2 regions of the Brevibacillus soli genome follow, and region 2 is predicted to be linked to the other one. Evidence: predicted binding sites of a transcription regulator. Region 2 holds the regulator's gene; the other holds the start of a gene.

Region 1 (6,768 bases), on a different contig from region 2:
ATATTTGCACGCATCCCACCAGAGTGAGAAAGGTATTGGCCTTGCTGCGGAAAAACAACTACATTACCGCGAAAGAAGGAGTGGGCGGCGGTTTTATTCTGAATTGCGATCCTGACAAAGTCACCTTGGCAGAACTGTATCATTTGACATCCAAGGGTACGTTGAAGCCCTCCTGGAAATCGGGGAATCCGGAAAGTCCGTGCGGTTGTCGGGTCACAATCAATATTGGATCGGTCATGGACGACATTTATGACGAAGCGGAAAGATACTTCGAAAGGTGCCTGGAAAACCTGACAATCAGCGGTGTTCTTGAAAAGGTCAAACAAGGAAACACGGAAAAAACATGCAAGGAATAGGAATTGACAAATTCAACTGTTACAATTATAGTTATAGTTAAGTAGCGGATTCATTCCTGGCACGTCCGCTTTTTCTTAAGGTTAAACTGTGATAAAAAATATAACTGATTATAAAGTGGAGGAATAGAAAATGGCGAACCAAACGACAGCAAAAAAGATAACATTTTTTACGTATCCGAGCTCCACATCCGCGATCAAGACAAAAGCGTGGCTGACCAAGCACGGGGTCAACTACGAGGAAAGACATCTGCTGAAAAAGCCGCCAACTGTAGATGAATTGATGGAAATTGCGAAACTCACCAAGCAGGGCATGGATGAATTATTGGCGACCCGCAGTCAGGAATTCAAGCAGTTGGGTGTCAATATTGAGGAACTGACTGTTTCCGAACTGCTTACTCTCTTGAGTGAAAAACCCCAGCTGTTAAAAAAGCCGATTATCACCGATGGGAAAAATCTGATCGTCGGTTACGATTCAGCCGCCCTGGAAACCATCCTGAAATCGGAGTAAGTGTCTCGTGAAAACAAGCCGGCATTTTTTGAGGAAAAAGGAGGCGTTCTCTTTGCTCCGCTTCGTTGCCAGCCCGCCAAGGGGTTGGCAGGCTGGCAAAGCCGCGTCACTACGAAGTTTTCTCAGGGGTGGCGCTGCTTGATCCCCGCGCCCACGTCCCTACGCCAGCAGGTCGTCACAGCTCGCGGGTAGCTGGAGGATTCGGTCCCTCTACAAACCATTGGTTTCTCAACAAACTGCGCTCCTGTTTACAGGAGCGTTTCGCTTTTGAGAAACAACAGTAATGAGAAGAAGCATATTTCCGGGCGGAGCGACTAGCGCAGCCCAACCAGCGAAGCGACGAATTCGCGGGAATGAGGAGCGTCACTCTGTATGAACTGCGGAGCGGCTACTGCTTTGGCGCTCCCCCGCGAATCGTTGCGGAGCGGACAATCTATGGATCCTTGAAGGGCGTAGACCGGAGCGAAGAACGGAAACATGCTTCTTCTGCTGCAGCCAAACATCCAATACAGCCGCTAGAAAAGGGTTCGGGGCCCCGCCCGGCGAAGCGTTAGCTCATGCCGAGTGGGTTATTTTAACGAAAGAGCCGGGTTTAACAGCTGTGCCAGGTCATCCAATCCCGTAAGCTCTTTTTCGTTGAGAATATCCAGCGCTTTGACAAAATAACTGGAATCGTGCTCATACATGCGGGAAAAGGTTTGAATGAAAGAAACCGCCTCTTCGGCTGATAGTCCTTGCTGACTCGCCGCGATGCCGATCAGGTGAAGCTGAATCAGGACGTAGTGAAGCAGAAAGACAACGTACTCGTCGTATACACTGCGGTTGCCGAAGAGCGGAAACAGCCGGCTGTACACGTAGTTCACCAGGTAGTTTTCCAGCACGTAGCCATGCTCTTGGAGAAACGGCACAAAATACACTTCATAAGCGCGCTGATGGCGCTCAATGGAGCCGTCGATCCCTTGTTGAAATTGCTGGTAATAGTTTTTGTACCGCTGGTTGTTGCCGGAATTTTCGGCGTAATCTTCCACGAAATAGAGCAGCAGCTGCAGATGAAACTCGCTGGAGGTCAAGGTGTTCATCACGTCGTTCTCGTCATCGTCGGGAAGCTCACGGTAACGGGCGAGGATCGGCAGAATATCGATGAATCGTTTTTCCTCCATCAACTGAGACAGGTCCCAAGAAAAGCGGCCCAGCCTGAACATCCTGCTGTGCAAGCTAATGCTTCGATTCTGCAAAAGTTCAACGATGTACGAGCGGATCTCGTAATAGCAATCGGAAAACCGTTCGTCATCAAACAGCCTGTCCAGCGAAGAGTCGTCTTCGCAAACGGTGTCGACCGGCTCCAGCCGAATTCCGTCTGGATTGAGCAATGCCAATCGCGCAACCTCCGGGCAGGAGAGGCTGCCGAACAGTTCGTAGGTGTTATATAAGCGGCTGTGCTGGCGGGGGTACAGACTGCATGTTCGGGAAAGGTAGCGTTCCCCCAGCCCCAGCTGGATGGAACACAATTTTTCCGTATTGAGAAACGGACAAAACCCATGCTCATTAAAGCGGATGGTTGCATAATCCGTAAAGGTGGTTTCATAGCGGTTGCGGCGGATGTGATGGGTCAGTTTCTTTTTCCAGGTTTTATCTGTCAACTGCTTGTATTTGACAAAGGTTTTTTTATCGATATCCACGCTCCAGCCCTGGCAGCAGGTATCTTCGCAAGCGGTGCCGATACACTGAAACTGCTTCATGTAGCTGGCGGCGAGATGGGATTGTTTCATGGGAGACTCCTTTTGACTTGTTTCAAGCCATTGTAACACACATGCCGCGCGAGAAGGCCGATAGGAAAAGGAAAATTTTTTTCTAGCCGATCAGCTTAAGCCCAGCTACCGCAACAACGACGATTGCGATAAACACAATTCTCCACGTGTCTTTCGGTTCCCCGTACACAAACATGCCTACGATCGTGCTGCCTATGGTGCCGATTCCTGTCCAGACGGCATAAGCCGTACCCATTGCTATGCCTTTCATTGCTGTCGCAAGGAAAACAAAACTTAGGACAAATCCGCCGATTAGAATCAAATAAGAACGAAAGGAAGGCTATATGAGCAGACCGAAACTGACGAGGATTGCAATAACGGTAATTCCCCAGGTAATAAGGCTGTCAGCATGCTTTAAGCCGGCAACCCAAATCACTTCAAAGACGGCGGCGACCACAACAAGCAGCCACTGAATGTTCATGTGTGAACGACTCCCTTCTAGTTAAAACAAAATAAGCCCGCGGAGAACACCGTTACAGTGCTTCTCCCGGGCTTTTGTCCCTCCGTGTACACGGCTGTGCCGTGCGTTTTCTCTCGGACCAGACCAGTCACATGAACTGCGGAACCCTAGAAAACTCCCTTCATTTTACTAACAATCATCTTAGGTATGTCAAGAGGTGGTTAGTTGGAGATTTTTCTCTTTGCATAAACCGCTTTCTTATGGATATAATGGGAACAAATGTTCCTATTATTTTATTGGATGGTGGTTCAGATGCATCGCGAGCTTCAGCGCTATTATGCACAGCAGCGGGTTGTGGACCTGATCTATGTAAATCGAAGCGGGCAAACCAGCAAGCGGGCCGTTCGCATCCATTCCATCGACGGGGATCGGATCAAGGCCTACTGTTTTACCCGCCAAGCATACCGCTTGTTTCTTGTGGCCAATATCCTGGCTGTCGCACCGGCATCCCGTCACGCCGCCGGCTGGTGACGAATTGTCAAACTACTTTTCGATATACTCATAGAGGAACGACTCCCCCCGCTGATAGAAGCGCGGATCATAGATTCCCAGTCGTTGTTCGTTGTTGACGATGACGACCATGGGAGCCCACCGGTACAAGGTTTGCGCTTCCGGATTTTGTGTAAAAAGCGGAGTGAGATCAGTCCCTTCGGCAGAGGTCAGACGTTTCAGCAGAATCGGTTCAGACCAGAGGGATGCCTGGGTGATTTCCACCTCGTTTCCCTTTTTTCCGATGACCTTGTACGAACCCGGGAAGAAATCGGCTGCCAAGGTGACCTGATCGTACCGTCCAGCCAGCGATTTTTGGATGACCAGCCCCTGTGCGGTCTGGCTTGCCACCTGCAAAAGCAGAAGGCAGGCAACTGTACGGAAAACGGTATGTCTGGGCCAACTCCCAAAGCGTGCCGCAAGAAATCCTCCCAGGATGATTCCCCACATGACTAGATCAATGATCGGTATCGTGCCCAGCGCCAGCCTCTTTTGGGAAAACGGCTCCCAGTATCCGGTTCCCCACGGGTTGAAAATGTCGATGGTAATGTGGATGAACACGGCAAGCAGGCCGACGGCAAACAGTCGTTTGTCGTACACGCGCCAGATCAGGTGCGCCATCGCTGTCAAAAGTGCGGCCCACAGTGGAACGAGAAAGAGGGAATGGGTAATGCCTCTGTGCCACATCAGGTACTCCCCGCCCCTGTCCCACAGCTGGGAGACCACGTCGATATCGGGGATTTCACTGCCCGCTACGGAAACAAACAGAAGGGAGCGCGCCGCATCCTTTGAGAGATCCTTTCTCTCGATCGCATGGTACAAAACAAGACCGAACAACGCATGCGTAACGGTATCCAATTCCATTCTCCTCCTTGTTTACAGTGTACGACCACGTAACAGCTCCCCATGATTGTAATCAGTGGGTGATGGAACAGCAAGCAAAGTTTCCAGGCGACGTCGTTTTTGTCATCGGCTACCTCACTCACCCTGCCCACCCTCCCCGAATACGATGGGAGGGATGAGGTGATGAAGGGTGGAGCAAAGAACGTTTCGGCCCGGAGACATTCTGGTTGCCTGTGACAACGTTGCTGAATTGCCGTCGGGGTATGTGGGCCATTCCGCTATCGTTGTTGATTCCAAGCAGATTGTAGAGGCGTTGCCGCAGCTGCCTTTTGTGCGGAAAAGCAATGTATCCAGCTTTCTGGAAGGGCATCCGTTGCATGTGCACTATCGGCCCAATGAGAAGAAAACAGGATCACATGCTGCAAAATGGGCGCTGAAATATGTTGCCGGTTACGATAAAAATGTGCGGAAAGGAATCAAACAGCCTGAGTTCTCGTTTTTTTCCCTTTCTTCCTTGGAAGACCCGTGGGAAGCGATTTACTGCTCGAAGCTCGTCTGGAACAGCTATTATCTGGGGGCAAATTACAGATTTCCAAATGACTATCTGTGGTTCTCGCCGGAAGATTTGGCGTCCCGTCTGGAGTGGGATAAACAGTTTACGTTGCTCTACAAACATCCTCAGTTCAGTTTCAAACTTGACACATAAGAGATGAATGGTACCTGATTCCTGCTCAGGTGATATAATAGAAGGGCAAGCGATCAACAACTAGCGGTTTCTTGATCAGGGAGGGAGACGCATGGAAGTGGCGTGGATCGTCATTCCGATCATTGCCTTGTTTCTCCTTTTGAGTTTGGCGTACCGAAAAGGCGACATCCGACGGCGCAACGATTCCGGAAGCGAGGGCGGCGCCTACGGGTATGCTGACCGCGATGACCGCCGCGACTCTGGCAGCTGGTGGGGGGACGGAGGAAGCGGTGACGGCGGTGGAGGAGATGGCGGCGGCGGGGGCGGGGGCGGCGATTAAGCCGAGGAAGCCCTTTTCCTGCCGGAGAACATTGTGGTAGAATCTTACTGTTATCCCATTTGAGGTTTTGTCCTGAAAGGAGAGATGTTTTATGAAAAATGTCATGATTGCAGAGATTGTTGAGGGTAGTAAGGTCACAGGGATCCTCCTTTCAGGTAACCGATAATTCGTTTCCAATGGAGGAGTCTTCTGTGACGGGTTGCGTATAAGGTATAACCATCACGGGAGGAATCCGACATTGACTCAAACATTGCAAGCATTAGGCTGGAATGACTTTTTTGCCCAACACTTCGCACCCTTTGCCGAAGAAGGCTTCCATGTAGGGCGTATTGCCTTGGAGCATAAACACTTGTATCGCATCTATACCGAGCATGGCGAGCTGTTGGGGGAAATCGCCGGGAAAATGCGCTATGCCGCTTTCGGCCGGGAGGACTACCCGGCAGTTGGGGATTGGGTGGTCATCAGTCCCCGTCCGGAGGAAAGAAAGGCGACCATCCACGCCGTTTTGCCGCGAAAAAGCAAGTTTTCCCGCAAGGCGGCAGGCGAATCGGTAGAAGAGCAAATCGTTGCGACCAACGTGGATACGGTCTTTTTGGTCAACGCGCTCAACCATGATTTTAACCTGCGGCGGATGGAGCGCTATTTGATACTGGCCTGGGAGAGCGGAGCCAATCCTGTCATTCTGCTCAGCAAGGCGGACCTGTGCGACGACGTCGAACAAAAGGTGGCGGAAGTGGAGTCCATTGCGGTCGGCGTTCCCGTTCACGTAATCAGTTCGGAGCAAAACATGGGTTTGGACGCTGTGCGCCCCTATTTGAATGAGGGAACGACTGTCGCCCTGCTGGGCTCTTCCGGTGTAGGCAAGTCAACACTGATAAACCGCTTGTACGGCAAAGACAAGCAAAAGGTAAAGGAAGTTCGCGAAGGTGACGATCGCGGTCGGCACACGACGACACACCGGGAGCTGATTTGCCTGCCTCAAGGCGGTTTGATCATCGACACGCCGGGGATGCGTGAACTCCAGATGTGGGAAGCGGACGAAGGCTTCCGCGACGCTTTTGACGACATCGAGTCGCTGGCAAGCGGCTGCCGATACCGCGACTGTACGCACGGGAAGGAGCCTGGCTGCGCCATCAAAGCCGCGCTGAAAGACGGGATCCTTTCTCGCGCCCGCTATGACAACTATCAGAAGCTGCAGCGCGAACTGGCGTATCTGGCACGCAAGGAAGACGTCAAGCTGCAGCTGGCCGAAAAAGAGAAGTGGAAAAAGATCCATCAG
Region 2 (9,653 bases):
ACGGCAGCCCGGTCGGTTCTCTGACCGTAACCAACATCATGTCACAAATGTTTATCTTCTCGACGATTTCCGGCACCATTGCCGAGGCGTTCAGCTTTGTCATTACCATAGCTACACTGGCTACTCTGCTTCCGTATCTGGTTTCTGCCATCTACCAGCTAAAGCTGGTGTTGACCGGGGAAACCTATCAGCAGCAAAGCGGTTCACGTATCAAGGACGCTCTCATCGCGATCCTGGCCATGGCCTTCTCGGTATGGGTTATCAAAACCGGTACGTCCGATATGAAAACGCTCTTGTTTGGCCTCTGCTTGTATCTCGTCGGATTCCTGCTTTACCCGCTGATGCAGCCGCGTCGGAAACCGGATGCTTCCGAGTCTGCACAAGTCGCGATGGAAACGAAATAATCACGGAAAAACAAGGACCGGGTTCTAGAGGCAACCCGGTCCGCTTTTACTTTTTCTCCTTCCGTTCCTGTAAGAGAGATAACAAGGTAAGGATATCCCCCGCCAATACCAAGACAGCAGCCAGGATTGCAAGATCTTCCGTCGACCACTCTCCCTGTTTCCCCACGCGGTCACCGCCCCTATTGCCTATTTTCCCTTACAGTGTATGAACAGATGTCCGGCTCGTGACCGGGCTCCTGTACTGTTTGAATGGATTTTGGGGAAAGCTAGGAGCGATAAGGGGGAATCACCTTGACAGATCCCAACCGTTTACCTGAACCGCCGGACGCTCTCTTGCACGACTTGTACGAGCTGTACTTTCCACCACGGGATGAAGAGATGTACCTTCCCCCGATCGATTGGTCTGAATGGGCCGATCTGGTATAACTCTGATATGGAAAGAAGCGGGGTCGACTCCCCGCCTCTTTTTTCGTGTAAAAGAATGTATAAATTTGGACATCCCATACAGCGGCTAGAAAAGTGTTCGGGGCCCCGCCCGGCGAAGAAAGGGACCCCACTCGGCACAGCGATAGCAAACGCCGAGTGGGTCGAGGATAGCTAATGACGGGTGGGTTTTCTTATGCTGTCAGCACAGCTTCTACCGCTTGCAGTGTCCTGATGATGTCGTCATCAGAGATGTGTCGATGCGTCGTAAACCGGACGACATGCTCGTCAAAATCGACAGCCAGAACGCCTTTCTCCGCGAGGCGGGACAGTAGTTCTGCCGCCGTGAGGTTCACCGTTTCTGTCCGGACAAGCACAATGTTGGTTTCCACCGGAAGTACTTCCAGGGACAGCTTGGCCAGCCCTTCGGCCAACAGTTGAGCCCGGTTATGGTCTTCCTGAAGCCGTTCGACCATCTCGGTCAAGGCGAGGATTCCCGGCGCCGCCAAATACCCAGCCTGCCGCAAGCCGCCGCCCAGCTTTTTGCGCCACCAGCGCGCTTCTTCAATGAACTCGCGGCTGCCTGCGAGGATGGAACCGACTGGAGCGCTTAATCCCTTTGACAAACACACCTGGACAGAATCCGTCCAGCGGGTAAATTCGCTGACATCCCTTCCCAACGCCACAGCGGCGTTAAACAGGCGCGCCCCGTCCAAATGGACACCGACGCCGTTTTGGTTGGCTATTTCGTATACTTCCTTCATCTGTTCCGGTGACACGACTGCGCCCCCCGCGCGGTTATGGGTGTTTTCCATGCACACCAGCCTGGTCCGCGGGAAGTGAATGTTCTTTCCGCGAATCGCAATCGCCACGTCTCTTGCCTGCATCGCGCCTCGTATACCGGTTACCGTTCTCGTCTGTACCCCGGCCAAAGCGGCTACCGCTCCCCCTTCGTAATAAAAAATGTGGGAATCGGCCTCCAAAATGACTTCATCGCCGTTGACGCAGTGGGTCAAGACCGCTACCTGATTGCCCTGGGTACCGCTTGTGACAAAAAGCGCCGCCTCTTTGCCCAGTCGCTCTGCCGCAATGCTTTCCAAACGATTTACGGTAGGGTCCTCGCCGTAGACATCATCCCCTACTTCCGCTTCCGCCATGGCGCGGATCATCGCTTCCGTCGGTTTCGTCACCGTGTCGCTCCGCAAATCTATCAACATGGAACTTCTCTCCCTTCTTCTCTGTACATCTGGTACCATCATAGCACTTTCTCCATTGCTTTTCGATTTCTCTCTTTGTTACTATAAAGGAGATCAATTTTCCAATGTTAGGAGACCTGCCCCCATGAAAGTAAAAATTACACGCAACGCCGCCAAGCAACTGTCCGAGGTACTGGCACAGGAAGAAGATAAAGATCTGAAACTGCGCGTCTACGTTACACATAAACACGGCGATCACGCTCACTACGGCCTCGCGTTGGACAAACCGGGCGATGACGATGTGGTCGTCTCTACCGATAAGGAGATTGACGTCGTGGTGAAAAAAGACGAAGAACTGCTCGATGGTGTTGTAATCGACTATCTGTACCTGCCGGAAGAAGGCTACGTGATCACCAATCCGACCAAAGGCAACACGGGAGATCATTAATCGATCGCAAAGAGGCAAAACCCTCTACCAATTCGTAACGGGTAGAGGGTTTTCGTTTGCTAGAAACCAGCGTTTTCATGATCCAGTAGATCTTTCGGCACATCCTTCAACAACGGGGTCATCTGTCCCTCGACATGCAGCATCAGCAGGCGGTGAACGGGTCGCGTCATGGCGACGTAAAGCAGTTTTGCATCCATTTCGCTGGTTGAATAGCTGTCTACGTCGAGTAGAATCACCACATCAAACTGCAATCCCTTGGTCAGGTAGGCGGGCATCGCGCTTACGCCCCCGGGAAACGCTGTGTCCTTGCTGCCGAGCAGGGTGATGTCGGGCAGGCTGGATCGCAGCGCTTTGTAAGCATTTTTACTTTCCTCGATCGTTTTGGTTACGATCGCGATGGTTTGAAACCCTTCCTTACGGTACTCCTCCACACGACGAGTCACTTGTTCCCACTGTTCCGTCCGACTGGGCACCGGGAGCAGGATCGGCTTTTGTCCATGCCGCAGCACCGGTTTGGCCAGCACCGTCTCCGGCAGGCTGATCGCTTTCAGTACCTGGTTGGCGCAGCGCATGATTTCTACAGTGGAACGGTAGCTTTGCGCCAGCGTGTAGTACTCGGCCCGCAATGGGGTAAAAACTCCCTCCAGAAGCTCTTCCCAGGAATGCAGGCCTCGATAGGAGTGAATGCCTTGGGCGATATCGCCCACGATAGTGACCGACTGACGCTTCGTCATCATCGCAATGACGGCGATTTCCAAGGCGCTTAAGTCCTGTGCCTCATCCACGACAGCATGATCGAACTGTCTTGCATGATCCAGTCCTTCCAACAGGTGCTTGAGATAGAGCAGCGGAGCGAGATCCTCCGCTTCGATTCGTTCCTGCTCATACAGTTCACGGGAAGAACGTGAGATATGCTCAATCTCCTGATCGGATAGTTCCTGGGGAGCCAACCTTCGCAGACGCTCCGGGTCGCTCATCAGCTGGCGGTACAGTGTGAACACATCCGGCTTGGGAAAAACGGCCAGGTACCTGTCCAGGATCTGCTCCAGCATTTTTTCAAACTTGGCCAATCCCTGCTTGTCCAGATCGACTTTCAGCTCGCGAAGATGGGCGAACAGTTGTTTGTTCATTTCCTGCTTCAGATGTTTGCGCAGCGCCTCCACCCTGTTCTTGTACGGCAGATTCCGAAACTGTTCGGTAAACAACTGCTTGATGATGCTGCCCTCAATGGTAAAAACCTGATTCGTCCTGTTGTATACAAAGCTTAGTTTTTTATAAGGAATTTCTTCTTCCACAATATGCCGCAGGCAGTTTTCCAGCGTTTCCCGACATTCGAGCGAGCCTTTAAAATGGAGACGGTCCCATGCCGTCTCCTGCTCCCGGCGGTCCTGTCCCGCTTCAAAAAACAGGATCAGCGGCTTGTTCGGATCGGCAATCCGCCAGCCTTTGGGCAGCAACGGTTTGACCATGCGCGCGGCCCAATCGATGAAGGTGGACTGCTGTACATCGTCCACTCCAAGCTCCGGCAGTACTTCGGAGATGTAGTTGAGGAACAACCGGTTGGGTGCGAATACCATAAATTTTTTGGACGCAATCGAATCCTGATAATTGTAAATCAAGTACGAGAGTCGATGCAGGGCAATGGTGGTTTTCCCGCTGCCTGCCACTCCCTGAACCACGACCGGCCGATCCTTTTCCGCCCGGATGATGTCGTTCTGCTCGGATTGGATGGTAGCGACAATATCTTTCAGCCTGCTGTCGTTCGTCTGATTCAGATTGGCTGCGAGGAACTCATCAATGAACCCTTCCTGTAAAAATTCATCAGGATCGCCCATCTCACGGTGAATGGTTTCCTTGAGTGCCCCGTCATAAATCCCCGTAATCTTTCCCTTCTCGATGGCAAAATTGCGCTTCAGCTTCACCTCTCCGCGGACGATCCCTTTGCCTGTGCGATAAAACGCATCCTTGCTCTCTCCGCTGTAGTAAAGGCTGGCAATCGGCGCGCGCCAATCGACTACGATGGCATCGAACGTATCACTCTTGACGATGCCCCGTTTGCCGATGTACACACTGTCCAGCTCGTACGTCTCGTCTTTCAAAAAATCGACCCTGCCAAAGTACGGTTTGTCCCTTCCCTGCTCTTCCAGATAGCGCAGGTCCTTTGCTTTTTTGGAGTTGACCACCTGTTTGACGTAATCGTCGGTCGCCTCTCTTATGTCCTGCCTTATCATCTCAATTTCCCTATCAATCTGTTGAACGGTCTGATCCAACCGTTTTTGTTCCATTTCATAGTCCCGATGATGGATCATCACGCGCATCCCCCTTTATAGAGGATGTTTAAAAAGTCCGGGAAACATTGCCGTCGCATCTCTTCGTTGCGTCGTCGCTCCGCTGCGCAGCACAGGACGTGCAAGTGTCGGCGTTGCCCCAGGACGGGGCGCTCTTAGCCGACCTCGCGACTTCCGCGCCTCGATGTGCAAGTGTCGGCGTGGCCCCAGGACGGGGCGCTCTTAGCCGACCTTGGCTCTGTTTGTCCTCCTTTTTAAACGCCCCATAATACGAAAATTCTTGTTGGTTCTTCCAAATCTATGTATTACGTGATGCAGCGTCCCAACCAAATGCCTGCGCCTGCGCCCAACAGCCCGACGATGACACTGACCAGCGCGTAGAGGATTGCTTTCCCCAAGTTCCCGTCGAGAGCAAACGTCACCACTTCAAGAGAAAAGGTTGAAAAGGTAGTGAATCCGCCGAGCATCCCGGTCGTAAGCAGCAGGTATAACTCCGGAGAAAACCAGCCCTTTTCCTTTCCCCAGACAAAGAAAAGTCCGATGCAAAAAGAACCCCATACATTGGCCAGCCAAGTGCCTGCCGGCCAGCCCGGCAGATTAAACAGAAGCCCCAACCAGTACCGCATCAGCGATCCTGCGGCTCCTCCAAGTGCGACAGCAATCCAGCTCATCACGGTTTCCTCCTTATCGTTCAACTGAACAAAAAAACATCCAATCGCCAAGCGAGGATGTCTTTTGTCCATGTCATATCCAATTATATTAATGCTTCGGACCGTTTTCTTCAAGGTCTTCCACATAGCGAATGGAATCCAGGTTCGCTTTCAGAGATGCCTTCACGGAGTCAATGTATTTTTGACGGAGCTTTTGCTGCTCTTGTTTTTCCTCTTCCGTGAGGCCGGTCTCTTTCGACTTTTTCGCCAGTTCGTTAATGCGTTTGATTTCTGCGTCCGTAACCAAAAGCGCTACCTCCTGTCACATAAGAATGCCGCTCTATTATAACACAACAGGAAGAGCATGTGATTGGGAAGAATACGCAAAGATGCACTTTCTTTCTTTATTTCAACGGGATTTTGATGTTTTGACCGGGATAGATCATAACGCTGTCCAACCGGTTCAACTCCATAATGGCATCCACCAGTTCCTGCACATTCATGCCAGCCGCATCCTGATGGCGTTTCGCCAGCTTCCACAAGCTGTCTCCCGCTTGAACCGTAATCAGTTTGCTCGCCGGTTCCTGATGGGATTCGGATGCGAACACAAGTTCTGTCAACAGATAAAAAAAGAGAGTAAATGCCAGCAAAAAGATGAGTGCCTGACCTCTGGTAATGCCTATGCGACCTTTGCGAACCGGCTTTTTCGCAAAACGATTATGTACGGATACGGTATTCATCATAATAGCCCCCTACAAACACTTGTTCTGTTTCTTGATTCTAGAATAATGCGAACATACGTTCATGTCAAGAGAAAAAAACGAACTTATGTTTGTCGAACGCAAGATCCCATGGTATAATATAGAAAACTTTTCGTATAAAAAGCTTCTGTCGAAGTCCATTCGTAGAAGCTGGTTCTTCCTTAGAGGAAGCTTTTTATGCGTTTCGGAAAGTTTCAGATACTGATGCATTAACGCTGTAGCAAACTTAAACTTTCCTACACGATAAAAAAAGCTTCTGTCGAAGTCCATCGTAGAAGCTGGTTCTTCCTTAGAGGAAGCTTTTTATGCGTTTCGGAAAGTTTCAGATACTGATGCATTAACGCTGTAGCAAACTTAAACTTTCCTACACGATGAGAAAACCCAGGCGACGTAAGCTGACGCTGGTGTCGGCTGGGGCCCCGAACCCTTTCCGAGACGCTGTATTTGACGGTCCCTTTTTATACATTCCTATATTCCAAAAATGAGGTGTCACTCATGTCCAAACTGTCCAATCGTCAGCAAGCTATCATTGACTTTATCCGTAAAGAAGTAAAAGACAAGGGATATCCTCCCTCGGTTCGGGAAATTGGCGAGGCAGTCGGCCTCGCATCCAGCTCCACCGTGCATGGTCATCTCGCCCGCCTGGAGAAGAAAGGCCTGATTCGCCGGGACCCGACCAAGCCTCGTGCGATTGAGTTGTTGAGCGACGAAGATCGTTTCCAGGACGATTTCGAATTGTCGGTCGTTCGTGTCCCCGTAGTCGGTAAAGTTACCGCGGGCCAGCCCATTACCGCAGTGGAGGACGTGGAAGAGTATTTCCCGTTGCCGGAAAATATCGTCACTTCGGACAAGGTGTACATGCTCCGCGTTTCCGGTGACAGTATGATCGAAGCAGGCATCCTGGACGGCGATTACGTGATTGTGCGCCAGCAGAGTGTCGCCAATAACGGTGACATTGTGGTCGCCATGACGGAAGAAGACGAAGCCACAGTGAAGCGTTTTTTCAAGGAAAAAAACCACTTCCGCCTGCAGCCGGAAAATTCAACCATGGAACCGATCATCCTTGATTCTGTAACCATTCTCGGCAAAGTGATCGGCGTGTACCGTCTGCTTCACTAGACACAGTACGAAAAAAGCGTGTTTAGAGCCATGGAAGGGGTATCTCCATGGCTCTTGTGAATCTCGATTTTCATTCCGTAGAAACGGTTTATTTTTTTGTCCAAGCAGTTTCGAGTCCTCTGCATACACTATATCGAGGGTGCGCTGGATAGGATGCGGCAGATCATCCCACATCGCTCGCTCCACCCCAATTTACTGCGTGTTAGACCATGTGCTGACACGCCTTTTTTATCGACCCGTTCCGTTTATTGGAAAACGAAGGCGTTCTCTTTGCTTCGCTTCGTTGCCAGCCCGCCAAGGGGTTTATCTGTCCGCTCCGAGACGATCCACGGGGCGGGGGCTCAACATCTGGGTTTCACAAGGAAGGGAGACTAACACCCCCTTGATCCCCGTGTCTACGTCTCTACGCTGGCAGGCTGGCAAAGGCGCTCCGCAAATGAAAACAGCCCCCCTATCCAAACCAAGAGAGCACATTTGCAGTGCTCTCCGAGTTGGGTACTTGATTTGACCGATACAGGCATGTGTCTACTCATTCCCGCATTTCGATAAGGTTCGCAGGATATGAAATGCAAAGCGAACACTTTGACCTACATACCCTACTTTATTGAAAGTGCCAATGATATAAACATCCATTGCAGGATTGTAAAACAGAAAGGAACCGGTCGAACCTATATGTCCCCATACGTTATATTTTTGAATAAATGGAATCATCCGGACCCTCATGAGACCATAACCATAATCTACGCCCATCCACATTTTTGTCCATTTTTGCATGGTTTCAAGTGATTCATGTTGGATGATCTGATTTCCTACCAATGCTTTCATAAATACAAGTAAATCTTCGGACGTGCTAACCGTTTGCCCTGCAGCATAAATACTGCTGAAACTGCGGTAGTTTTCAACGTTAATGGGTCCTTCCAATGAATATAGACTGGCTACAGGGTAACTGCTTTTTACTGCGGGCTCCGAATACTGGGATAAATAGGAGTGATTCATATGGAGTCGCTGAAAAATGTACTCATGGAGCACTTCATGATAAGGCCTAGACGTAATCTTTTCGATAATCAATCCTAAAAGGTTAAAACCTGTATTTGTATAGTGCAAGCCATTTCCCGGTGAAAAACGGGGGCTAAGGTATTGCTTTGACCATTGGATGGTTTCTTGCGGGGTCCAAACTCGTGAAGGTTCTTCAAGCAGAATCTTCAAAAAATGTTTGCCCCCTTTAGGTTTATCTTCATAATAATCCGGAAGTCCTGATGTATTGCTTACTACATGTTCGATACGAATTTCATTGGAATAGTCTTTGCCTTTATAGATATGCAAGTCTTTTAAGATCTCTTCCGGTAAATACTTCGCAATCGGATCACTATAGCGAACTTTTCCTTCTTCAACTAGCATTGCAATAATCACAGCAGTAAACGTTTTTCCAATGCTTGCAGTATGATAAGGTTGCTCTGGATCCGCAGGCATATCGTCTGTTTGCCCGTAAGCCATATTCCAGTGAATATGAAGCTTATCCGAATGAATCAGCAAATAAGCATTCAGAAGCTTTGGATTGGAGTCAACGATTCCACGCAGTTTTTTTTCAATCGTTGCTTTTGCTTGTTCTTGTTTCATTATTTTCCTCCGTTCAATTAGAGAGGCGCCCCTTCCTTTCTGCTATTCAGCAACACACGGATCGTCCCGACAATGACAGTCTCCCCTGACTGTTTTTTCACCTGTTGCCGGACGGTGAGAACGCCTTTTCCGTCCTCTCGAGAGAGAACATCGGTCACTTCCATTTCTACGTGCACGGTGTCGCCAATAAAGGTTGGCGCCGTAAATCGGAGGTGATCAATCCCGTAGAACGCAACCACGACATTCGGATCCATTTGTATCAATCCGGTGGCCACGGACAAAATCAAGGTGCCATGGGCAATTCGCTGTTGAAACATCGTCTCTTTGGCAAACTCCTGATCCGTGTGCAGCGGGTGCCAATCCCCGCTGAGACCGGCGAATAAGATGATATCCGTTTCCGTTATGGTCCGACCGCGTGATCTCCACAATTCACCCATTTCGTATTCTTCTACATATTTGGTAAACATTGTTCATTTCCCTCCTTGTTCTCTCAAAACGTTCTTGAGAATTTTACCCGTTGCATTGCGAGGCAATTGCGGAATGATTTCGAGAAACTTCGGCATTTTAAAATGGGCAAGCTTTCCCTCGCAGTGATTTCTGAGTTCCTCCACTGTAAGCGATTGCAAATGATCTTGTAAAACCACAAAGGCCTTGACTGATTCTCCCCAAAATTCATCATGCACACCGATCACGGCAACCTCGCGAACCCCTGGATACCGCATGATCACCTGCTCGACCTCGGTCGGA

The links. The regulator LexA, encoded in region 2, represses DNA repair genes until DNA is damaged. The targets are predictions, from matches to a motif close to CGAACATATGTTCG.
Region 1: the regulator LexA is predicted to act here: its motif matches at 3,345-3,358, upstream of ACE99V_RS19865 (WYL domain-containing protein).

What each region holds. Positions count from the first base shown of each region.
Region 1 covers NZ_JBIYSM020000080.1:175-6,942, reverse strand. The annotation lists gene ACE99V_RS19890 (Rrf2 family transcriptional regulator) at 1-356, shown strand, start outside; gene ACE99V_RS19885 (Spx/MgsR family RNA polymerase-binding regulatory protein) at 487-864, shown strand; gene ACE99V_RS19880 (hypothetical protein) at 1,179-1,343, opposite strand; gene fliB (flagellin lysine-N-methylase) at 1,434-2,633, opposite strand; partial or broken gene ACE99V_RS19870 (DMT family transporter) at 2,716-3,093, opposite strand; guanidine-I (ykkC/yxkD leader) riboswitch at 3,155-3,254, opposite strand; gene ACE99V_RS19865 (WYL domain-containing protein) at 3,385-3,603, shown strand; gene ACE99V_RS19860 (metal-dependent hydrolase) at 3,616-4,485, opposite strand; gene ACE99V_RS19855 (hypothetical protein) at 4,655-5,170, shown strand; gene ACE99V_RS19850 (hypothetical protein) at 5,262-5,489, shown strand; gene rsgA (ribosome small subunit-dependent GTPase A) at 5,728-6,768, shown strand, end outside.
Region 2 covers NZ_JBIYSM020000029.1:36,969-46,621, reverse strand. The annotation lists gene ACE99V_RS13195 (amino acid permease) at 1-404, shown strand, start outside; gene ACE99V_RS13190 (hypothetical protein) at 696-830, shown strand; gene ltaE (low-specificity L-threonine aldolase) at 1,022-2,044, opposite strand; gene ACE99V_RS13180 (HesB/IscA family protein) at 2,169-2,471, shown strand; gene ACE99V_RS13175 (HelD family protein) at 2,531-4,783, opposite strand; gene crcB (fluoride efflux transporter CrcB) at 5,065-5,430, opposite strand; gene ACE99V_RS13165 (DUF896 domain-containing protein) at 5,519-5,716, opposite strand; gene yneA (cell division suppressor protein YneA) at 5,814-6,152, opposite strand; gene lexA (transcriptional repressor LexA) at 6,666-7,289, shown strand; gene ACE99V_RS13150 (serine hydrolase domain-containing protein) at 7,815-8,906, opposite strand; gene ACE99V_RS13145 (MaoC/PaaZ C-terminal domain-containing protein) at 8,924-9,373, opposite strand; gene ACE99V_RS13140 (class I adenylate-forming enzyme family protein) at 9,377-9,653, opposite strand, start outside.